DNA from 2 places in the Roseburia sp. MSJ-14 genome. Region 1 is predicted to be linked to the other one. Evidence: a T-box and tRNA genes for the amino acid it is inferred to sense, from the RefSeq annotation. Region 1 holds a T-box; the other holds one or more tRNA genes.

Region 1 (5,337 bases):
TCCCTTTGTTTCCTCCAAAATGTATGCCATGAAACGGTCTAAGGAACCAAGAATTGCTCTGTGAAGAACTACCGGTGTCTTCTTTGTTCCATCACTGTCAATATATGTCAGGTTGAATTTTGCAGGTAAGCAGAAGTCTAACTGACAGGTGGAAAGTGTATATTCATTACCGATTGCAGGTTTTACATTTACATCAAGTTTTGGTCCGTAGAATGCTGCTTCACCGATTTCCTCTGTGTATTCGATTCCGATGTCATCCAAAACTTTTCTTAATGCATTTTCTGCATTGTTCCACATCTCATCATCATCATGGTATTTTACCTTATCTTCCGGATCTCTTAAGGAGAGTACGCAACGATAATCTGTGATATTAAAGTCTTTATATGTTTCAAAAATAAGCTCTACTACTTTGGAAAATTCAGATTCAATCTGTTCCGGTGTAACGAATAAATGGGCATCGTTCTGGCAGAAATGTCTTCCTCTTTCAATACCCTTTAATGTACCACTTGCTTCAAAACGGAAGTCGTGTGCAATTTCACCGATACGAATTGGCAAATCCTTGTAGGAATGCATTCTGTTTGCATAAATCATCATATGGTGCGGGCAGTTCATAGGACGAAGTACAAAGGATTCTCCCTCTACTTCCATTGCAGGGAACATATTGTCCTTATAGTGATCCCAGTGACCGGATGTCTTGTACAGATTTACCGTACCAACACATGGCGTCATTACATGGAAATAACCACGTTTTCTTTCTTTTTCCTTGATATAGTTCTCAAGTTCCTGCCATACGGTATATCCTTTAGGAAGGAACATCGGAAGTCCACGTCCAACTAAATCATCAGACATAAATAACTGCATTTCTTTTCCGATTTTTCTATGGTCACGCTCTTTTGCTTCTTCTAAAAGTTTTAAATGATCTTCTAATTCTTCTGCTGTTGGGAAACATACACCATAGATTCTTTGCATTACATGGTTATTAGCATCGCCCTTCCAGTATACACCGGAATGTTTTACTAATTTAAAATATTTACAAAGCTTTGTGTTATCTACATGAGGTCCGCGACAAAGGTCTGTAAAATCTCCCTGATCATATACAGAAATATTTCCATCTTCTAAGTTGCTGATTAAATCTAATTTGTATTCATCATCCTTGAATAATTCCAATGCTTCTGCCTTGGAAATCTCACGTCTGTAAATTTTCTTTCCTTCTTTACAAACCTTTTTCATCTCTTTTTCGATAGCGGCAATTGCTTCGTCATTAATTACGGCATCTCCAAGATCCATATCATAATAAAAACCTTCCTTTACCACAGGTCCAACCCAGAACTTTGCATTTGGGTATAAGTGTTTTACAGCCTGTGCCATGACATGTGCGCAGGAATGGTTCAAAGTATTCAGTCTTTCATCTGCTTTAAAATCTACCATTTTTGTATCTCCTTTCATATTAAAGGTGTCTCAGAACTTACCAGCCTAATGTTTATAAAATACTTATAATATAAAAACCCCTTATACAAACAGTTTGCTTGTATAAGGGGCGAATATACTAACTATCCGCGGTTCCACCCTACTTATTTCCATGGGGAAATCACTCTTTTGATGATAACGGAATCACCGGACCGGATTAGGGCCGCTCAGAGGTGGTCTTCCTGAAGTTCTTATTCTAAGATACTCACACCAATTGTATCTCTCTCTGGAGAACATCTCTTCAGTACTCTTCTCTTCAACACGCTTGTTTTATTGTATTTCAAAATCTCGCAACTGTCAAGTCCCAGCTTGGCATATTTTTATACCATTCCCAGTACAAGTCCGATAACCCGAACTACCAAAGCTGCCACCCACGCAATAACGCATTGCCATAAGACTACTGCAACTGCCCACTTTCCACCAAGTTCACGCTTTACAGACGCAATGGCAGCAACACAAGGAGTATAGAGCAAACTAAATACTAATAAAGATGCTGCTCCCAGTGGAGAAAGTACCGTTGCGATACCACCACCAAATAAAACTTCCAGCGTGGAAACAACACTTTCTTTTGCCATAAATCCACTAATCAGTGATGTACAAATACGCCAATCTCCCAATCCTAATGGTGCAAATATCGGAACCAACAGACTAGAAACTGCTGCAAGAATACTGTCTGCTGAATCTTTTACCATGTTCAGATGCAGGTCAAAGCTCTGAAAGAACCAAACTACAATGGTTGCTATCAGAATTACCGAAAATGCTTTTTGTAAAAAGTCTTTTGCTTTTTCCCAAAGTAACTGTGCAACATTTTTTGCTCCCGGCAAACGATAATTCGGCAATTCCATAACAAACGGAACCGGTTCTCCCTTAAATAATGTTCCCTTGTACAAAAAGGCTACCAAGATTCCAACAACGATTCCCAATAAGTAAAGTCCTGCCATAATGAATCCACCACGCTTCGGGAAAAATACACTAACAAAGAATGCATATATCGGAAGCTTTGCGGTACAACTCATAAACGGAGTTAATAAAATGGTCATTTTACGGTCACGCTCGCTGGTAAGGGTTCTGGTTGCCATAACTGCCGGAACGGTACACCCAAATCCAATCAACATCGGAACAATACTTCGTCCGGAAAGTCCGATTTTTCGTAGTAATTTATCCATTACGAATGCAACACGAGCAATATATCCACTGTCTTCCATAAGTGACAGGAAAAAGAACAAGGTTACAATAATCGGTAAAAAGCTAAGGACACTTCCTACTCCGGTAAAAATACCATCAATTACAAGGCTGTGTACTGCGCTATTGACATTTGCCGCTGTTAATGCCTTATCGGTTATCTCTGATAACTTGTCAATTCCCAATTCTAAAACGCCTTGCATCCACGCTCCTATTACATTAAAGGTCAGATAAAATACCAATACCATAATTCCGATAAAGCATGGAATTGCCGTATATTTTCCAGTAAGTACCTTATCAATCTTCTCGCTACGGACACGTTCTCTGCTTTCTTTTGGCTTTACAACAGTCTGTTCACACAAACGCTCAATAAAATCAAAACGCATATCTGCAATGGCTGCACTTCTGTCTAACTCTCGCTCTGATTCCATCTGTTGCACAATATGTTCTAACATTTCCATCTCATTTTGATCCAGTTTTAACTGCTTCAAAATCAAATGGTCGCCCTCTATCACCTTTGTAGCTGCAAAACGAACCGGAATTTTTGCCTTTTCTGCATGATCTTCAATCAAATGAATGACTGCATGAATGCAACGATGTACTGCACCATTATGATCTTGCTTATCACAAAAGTCCTGTCTCAATGGACATTCCTGATATTTTGCAATATGTAATGCATGACGTACTAATTCATCTACACCTTCATTTTTTGCCGCAGAAATTGGAATTACCGGAACTCCCAGCAATGCCTCCATGGCATTTACATCAATTGCTCCCTGGTTTCCAATTACTTCATCCATCATGTTTAACGCCACTACCATAGGAATATCCATTTCCATCAGCTGCATGGTAAGATATAAGTTTCGCTCGATGTTGGTGGCATCTACAATATTAATAATGGCTTTTGGTTTCTCGTTTAACACAAAGTTTCTTGAAACAATTTCTTCGCTACTGTATGGAGACATAGAATAAATTCCAGGTAAATCCGTAACATTGGTATTTGGATAGCCCTTAATCGTTCCATCCTTACGATCTACGGTTACACCCGGAAAATTTCCAACATGCTGGTTTGCTCCTGTCAACTGGTTGAACAAGGTTGTCTTACCACAGTTCTGATTTCCTACCAGCGCATACGTCAATGTTGTTCCTTCCGGCAACGGATTTTCATTTTCTTTGGAATGATACTTTCCTTCTTCTCCTAATCCCGGATGTGCTGAATTTTTGATATACTCACTTCCCTGATGGCTCCGGCTTCGCTGATGAATCGGTTCTATTTCAATTTGATCTGCTTCTGCTAATCTAAGAGTCAGCTCATACCCATGAATCTGAAGCTCCATCGGATCTCCCATAGGTGCAAGTTTCACCACTGTTACCTCTGCCCCCGGAATCATTCCCATATCTAAAAAGTGTTGTCGTAATGCTCCTTCGCCACCCACTTTTTTTATAGCTGCACTTTTTCCGATTTCCAGTTCTTTTAACGTCATACTAAATATTCTTCCTTTTCTCTTTGCTTTTTCATTGGTGATTGCAGTACTTACCTCTGCAACGATTTTTTTACATTTTCTCCTATTTTACCACATTTTTTTATTTTGTATATTACTATATTGGAAATGAACCAAATCTACATTTTATTTTCAAAAAAATCCTGTCACCCCTACCACACTAGACACTTGTTACACTGTTCCTATTGTCTAAAGCTGTAATTCTGCTTTACCCATTTAATTTGTACAGAAAGATTTGCTTCATCATCCTTTGGTTGATTATCTATGGTATTTACTACTTTACGAAACTTCTTTTCTAATTCATCATGATGAGGCTCGTCATAATTTATCTTCTTATTCTTATTTCGGTTAGTAGAAATAACTGCTGCAATTCCCCCTGTGGGTACAACGCCTAATCTTGCCAATTCCATCTTAGAACAATGATGTGGCACATGCATAAAATCTATGTTTCTCTTTAATATATCCGGCATAGATTGATATGGCACATCTCCTGCCAACAATACATCTCCCAAGTTATTATTTTTGTCATATATTTGTATAATAAGACCTTCCCTGTTTTTTCTATTAATTCTAGTTGTGGTATTTCCATCTCCCAGCCATAGTTTCATTTCTGCATTTTTTCTGCAAGGAATCGTTGCAATCAATTTGTTCGTCTGTTCTCTGTCCACAAGACATAAATTGCCCAATACCCATAAATAATGTGCCAGTCGAATGGCATTTGTAGATGCTTTTTTGTCCTTACCGGATACCAAGTGAGGAGCTATCCACTTTTTACAAAATATATTCTGTTTTGCATATGCGCAGCCTATGATATGATCTAAATCCCAATGGGACAAAATTACACAACTTGGTCTTAACTGCCGTATTGACCTGACTGCTTTCAAATATTTAGAATTATTATAACTGGGAAATGAACGGTAATTATATCCTATATCATACAAAATCCTATGTTTTGCACCTCTTATATAATCTGCATTTCCATGTCCGATATTATAAATATCAATGGTATTGGGGAAATCCTTACTCCATGCATCATCTAATATTTTTTGAATTTCTTTACTGTCGGTTTTGGGGAATTTGTACGGATCATATGTATTATTTATTTTATCTAATACTTCTTTTTTCATTGCTTTATTCTGAAATACCAGTAATTTTCCTTCTATACAATTGATAGGACTTGCACTGG
Region 2 (5,337 bases), on a different contig from region 1:
TTTTCGGCTGATTTTCCACAATGCGGAACTGACAGATTCTGTCATTTTTCTGAATAACAGTATCTCTTGTTGCATATACCGGCATTCTCCACATGTCATCATCGCCGCAATAGCTTCCGTCTATAATACCGCAACTGTTCACCTGTAAAACCCCATAATTTTTAAAAGTGGAACTTCTCGGTACTACATGTGCCTCATAACCTTTTGGCAACTCCATTGCTACTCCTAATGGAATTAACTTGAATTCTCCTGCCTTTAACTCTACGGTCTCACTGGCTCTTAAATCAATCCAGTCAGACTTTCCGTCAATATAGGTGAGTTTGTCAATTTCTTCGGTAAAATATTTAATTTTAATTGTTTCCATTTCTGTCTCCTGCTTAATTGTTACTGTTTATAATTCCAAGCACTGCCGGATTGTATTTAATTTCCTGATAAGAATAATAAGAATCTGAAATTCCCGGTTGTTTTTCTTCCTCTTCCTTCTCTTTTTCCTTTTGTTCCTGCTGTACTTTTGTATACAAATCTATAAATCTGAGATAATCATCATAGGAAAATAACTGATTTAGTGTATCTTTAAAATAATTATCCTCTGCTTCTTCTACGGAAGCCGCTGCCACTGTTCCGGTACTGTTGTTGGCACCGGTTGTTCCGTTCGCTCCTGAAGTAGAATAATAAGCCTCCGGTACCTGAACGCCACCATTCATATAATTTGTAACTTTTACCACATAATTTTGTGTTTCTTTAAATGGTGGGATTCCACCGTATTTTGCTACATTTCCACTTCCGGCATTATAGGCTGCCAGTGCAAGCTTTACATCGCCATTATATTTATTCAACAACTGACTGATATACTTTGTTCCGCCCATGACGTTCTGATACGGGTCATATGCGTCCTCTACCCCCAATTCTCTGGCTGTTGCCGGCATCAACTGCATCAGTCCCTGAGCACCTGAACCTGAGGTTGCATTTGGATTAAAATCAGACTCTGTCTTTGCAATCGCCTTAATTAAATCCTTTGGCACATTGTATCGTTCTGATGCTTCTGTAAAAATTTCTTCTAAAGATGCTGTTGTTTGCAAATAAGATGAAAAGTTTTCTATACTATTCACAGCGCGATTCTGTTCTACCGCTGTATTGGTATCCGTTCCTTGAATTGCATTTACTCTCATTACTCTTACTCCTTCCGCTTGTACTTTCTACAGTTTCAGTTTAGACAATAAATCTCCCAGACTTGTAGATGCACTCTCATTTGAAACATATTCTTCTACAGACTCTGTCTGCTGTGTATCTATCATTTCTTCCTCTAACGCTTTCATACTAAGACTTACTTTATTATCATTGGTGTTTAATACTTTAACTTTTACCTTCTGTCCTTCTTTTAAGACTTCTGATGGCTTTCCGATTCTTTTTTGAGAAATCTGTGAAATGTGCACTAATCCACTGATACCGTCTCCTAAATCTATAAATGCACCATAAGGCATAAGATTTTCTACCGTTCCTTCTAAGATACTTCCCGGAACCAACATAGCAATCTTATGATTATGTTCTTCCTGTTCCTTTTCTTTTAAGATGACCTTGGCGGAAAGTACCAGTTTTTTCTTTGCCTCATCCACATCAATTACACGAACATCCACTGTTTTTCCCAACCATTCTTCGGTTGCTTCTACATAAGAAAGTGCTAATTGGGATGCCGGAATAAATCCGCGAATTCCTTCTACATATGCTACTACACCACTTGGTACAATTCCTGCAATCTTTACAGAAAGAATTGTCTCTTCTTCCTTATATTCGTTCAATTTTTCCCAAGCTAACACCTCATTGGCTTCTTTTTTGGAAAGTCGGATGTTTCCCTGTCCATCATCGTTACTTACTACAGTTGCCTCTAATTCATCACCCACATGTATTTCTTCCATTACCTGAAAGTTTGGATCATTGCTTAAATCTTCTTTCTTAATCACGCCCTGTGCATAATATTTCAAATCCAGTGTTACTTCATCTTCTTTTACATCGATAACAGTTCCGGTAATGATATCTCCCTCTTGGATTTTACGAAAAGATGCCTCTAATTCTTCCTTGTAGTCTTCCATAGATTCTGCCATTTTTAACACTCCTTCACTTCTATTTTCTAAAAGGATTCCATTGTAAGGAATCCCGATTGTCCATATAATTTATTGTAGCAGAAACGCTCTGGAAATACTAGTATTTTTATGCACAAAAAAACACTAAAATCTCTTTCGAAATCTTAGTGCTTATAAGAGCTAGCGACGGGAATCGAACCCGTGACCTCCTCACTACCAATGAGGTGCGCTACCGACTGTGCCACGCCAGCATCACGATTACATCTGTAACCGACTTGACTAATATACTATATGTTGTGGCTATTGTCAAGATATTTTTTACTTTTTCTTTATTCTTTGCAATCCAATGATAGTTTACTACGGATTCGCTGAAGTGCATTATCGATTGCCTTAGGCTCTCGTTCCATACATTCTGCAATCTGCCGATAATTCAACCCTTGCAAGTGATATTCTAATACTTCCCATTCCATCTTGCTTAATGCTTTCTTGGCTTTTTCTTGAATCGCCATTACATTTTCTCTATCAATCAACAACTGCTCCGGATTTCCATTTTCAAAGGATTCCATCAAATCCAAAAAGGAATCATTTCCTTCGGTACCCGCTTCGCTGTTCAAAGAAATATAACTATTCAAAGGCTGATGTTTTTTTCGTTGAGAAGCTTCTACTGCACTATAAATCTGTCTTGCAATACAAATATCCGCAAAATGGGAAAATGATGCATCTTTTTCTCTATTATAGTCTCTGACTGCCTTAAAAAGTCCAATCATTCCCTCTTGAATCAAGTCATCTGTATCTCCACCAATCAAAAACATGGCATTTGCCCGCTTTCGAACCAGGTACTTATACTTGTCCATAATATAATCTATGATGTCCTTCTTCCCATTTCGCAACTGCTCTATCAGTTCTTCATCTGAATCATTTTTATACTCGTCAAACTTTTGCATTCTTCTCCCTTATGCTCCTCTTTTACTGCATTCTCTGTCTTACGATTTCATATGCCAGTACACCTGCTGCAACAGATGCATTTAAGGAATCAATATCTCCCTTCATAGGAATGGATGCAATAAAGTCGCAATTTTCCCTTACCAATTTGCTAACGCCTTCCCCTTCACTTCCGATTACTAATCCTATCGGACCCTTTAAATCTAATTGGTACATATTGGTTCCGCCCATATCTGCGCAAACAAACCATAAGCCCTTATCTTTCAATTCTTTAATGGTATTGGAAAGATTTGTTACTTTGGCAACCGGAGTATAGTTAATTGCTCCCGCTGAAGTTTTGGCAACGGTTGCAGTTAATCCTACTGCCCGACGTTTTGGGATAATGACTCCATGTGCTCCTGCCAGATTTGCTGTACGGATAATCGCACCTAAATTGTGTGGATCTTCGATATTATCCAACAAAATAATAAACGGTGGCTCGCCCTTTTCTTCTGCCAGCTTTAAAATATCCTCTACTTCTGCATATTCATAGGCTGCTGCAAAAGCAATTACACCCTGATGTTTTTTTGTTTCGGAAAGCTGGTCTAATCTTTCCTTGCTTACATAATTAATAATGGTGTCATGCTTTCTCGCTTCTCTGGTAATTGAGCGAATCGGTCCATCCTGACAGCCATCCAATACAAATATCTTGTCTATGGTTTTTCCGGAACGAAACGCCTCCATAACTGCATTTCTTCCTTCTATGGTTAATTCTTCGTATCTCACTATGGTTCCTTTCCAATTCCTATTAGTCCTATTTTTATTAGTTCCATCATTCGCTCCATCTGATTTTCCAGATAAAGGTAGCCCATTAATGCTTCAAATCCCGTTGCCCTTCGATAATCGGACATAGAGGCATTTTTTGCCATTGTAGGTGATTTTGCATTTCTTCCGCGCTTATATACCGCCATTTCTTTTTCCGTTAGTTGTGGTTTTAATATCTCTATCATATCAGACTGTGTCTGTGCCTTCACTAACTGACTGGTCTGGCGATGTAATTGGTTAGCATGGGTATTTCCTTTTCCAACAATCATGGAACGAATCACTAAGTCATAGATTCCATCTCCTATATACGCTAATGCTAACGGAGAATAACTTCGGATATCTACATGCTCCATGCCAAATTTTCTTAATATATATTCATTTAAGCCTTTTTCCATTTTACCCCTTCTCTGGTATCTTCCAATATAATGCCTTTTTCTAACAGTGTATCACGAATTTCATCTGCCCGTGCAAAGTTCTTTTCCTTTTTGGCAGCCTTTCTTTCTTCTATCATTTGAAGAATATACGCTTCCATCTCTTCATCCACGCCAGCACTTGTATCTTCTACGACTGCTGTAAGTAAATTCAAGGAAAGTACCTGGTCAAAGTCCTGAATTAACGCACGTTTCGTAGCATCATTCATATCTGCTTTTAACAAGTCATAAACAACGGTAATTGCCATAGAAGTGTTCAAATCATTGCAAAGCTCATTTTCAAATCGTTCTTTATATTCCTGAAACTTTTCCTGCTCTACTGCTCCGTCTTCTTTTAATTCCTGAATACGTTTCACTAATTTTACATAAGCTGACTTGATATTGTCCAATGCTTCGTAGGAAAATTCCAATGGTTTACGATAGTGTGACTGTAAGCAGAACATACGATATACGATTGGATCATATCCCTTTTCTTCTAATAATGATACGGTTAAAAAGTCACCCTTGGACTTACTCATTTTTCCAGACTTATCATTTAAATACTGTACATGGAACCAATAATTGCACCACTTATGTCCGGTATAGCTTTCTGACTGTGCAATTTCATTGGTATGATGTGGGAAAATATTATCTACACCACCACAATGAATATCCATATATTCGCCTAAGTGCTTCATGCTGATGCAGGAACACTCTATATGCCAGCCCGGATATCCCACGCCCCATGGACTATCCCATTTTAATGCCTGATCTTCAAACTTTGATTTTGTAAACCACAGTACAAAGTCGTTTTTATTCTTCTTATTGGTATCTTCCTGCACATCATCACGAACTCCTACCAACAGCTCTTTTTCGCTTTGAGTGGAAAATACATAGTAATCCTTTAGCTTGGAGGTATCAAAATATACGTTTCCTCCTGCCTGATATGCATAACCTTTTTCTAAAAGTACCTCTATCATATGAATGAAATCGTCTATACAGTTTGTTGCCGGTTCTACTACATCCGGTCTTTTTACATTTAACTTTTCACAATCTTCAAAGAACTTATCAGTATAGAATTTTGCTATTTCCATTACCGTTTT

Evidence for each region. The T-box of region 1 lies ahead of thrS (threonine--tRNA ligase). A T-box ahead of a tRNA ligase gene usually reads a tRNA of that ligase, here a tRNA-Thr.
Region 2: it encodes a tRNA-Thr, which carries the amino acid that the T-box ahead of thrS (threonine--tRNA ligase) is inferred to sense. The anticodon was not compared.

What each region holds. Positions count from the first base shown of each region.
Region 1 is NZ_JAHLQD010000019.1:172,218-177,554, forward strand. Features, by position in the region: gene thrS (threonine--tRNA ligase) at 1-1,428, opposite strand, end outside; T-box leader at 1,531-1,736, opposite strand; gene feoB (ferrous iron transport protein B) at 1,788-4,133, opposite strand; gene KQI83_RS08420 (hypothetical protein) at 4,334-5,337, opposite strand, start outside.
Region 2 is NZ_JAHLQD010000008.1:22,116-27,452, reverse strand. Features, by position in the region: gene KQI83_RS02580 (dUTP diphosphatase) at 1-364, opposite strand, end outside; gene KQI83_RS17000 (lytic transglycosylase domain-containing protein) at 378-1,169, opposite strand; gene KQI83_RS02570 (30S ribosomal protein S1) at 1,197-2,099, opposite strand; tRNA gene KQI83_RS02565 (tRNA-Thr) at 2,257-2,329, opposite strand; gene sigH (RNA polymerase sporulation sigma factor SigH) at 2,408-3,022, opposite strand; gene rlmB (23S rRNA (guanosine(2251)-2'-O)-methyltransferase RlmB) at 3,045-3,785, opposite strand; gene KQI83_RS02550 (Mini-ribonuclease 3) at 3,785-4,219, opposite strand; gene cysS (cysteine--tRNA ligase) at 4,204-5,337, opposite strand, start outside.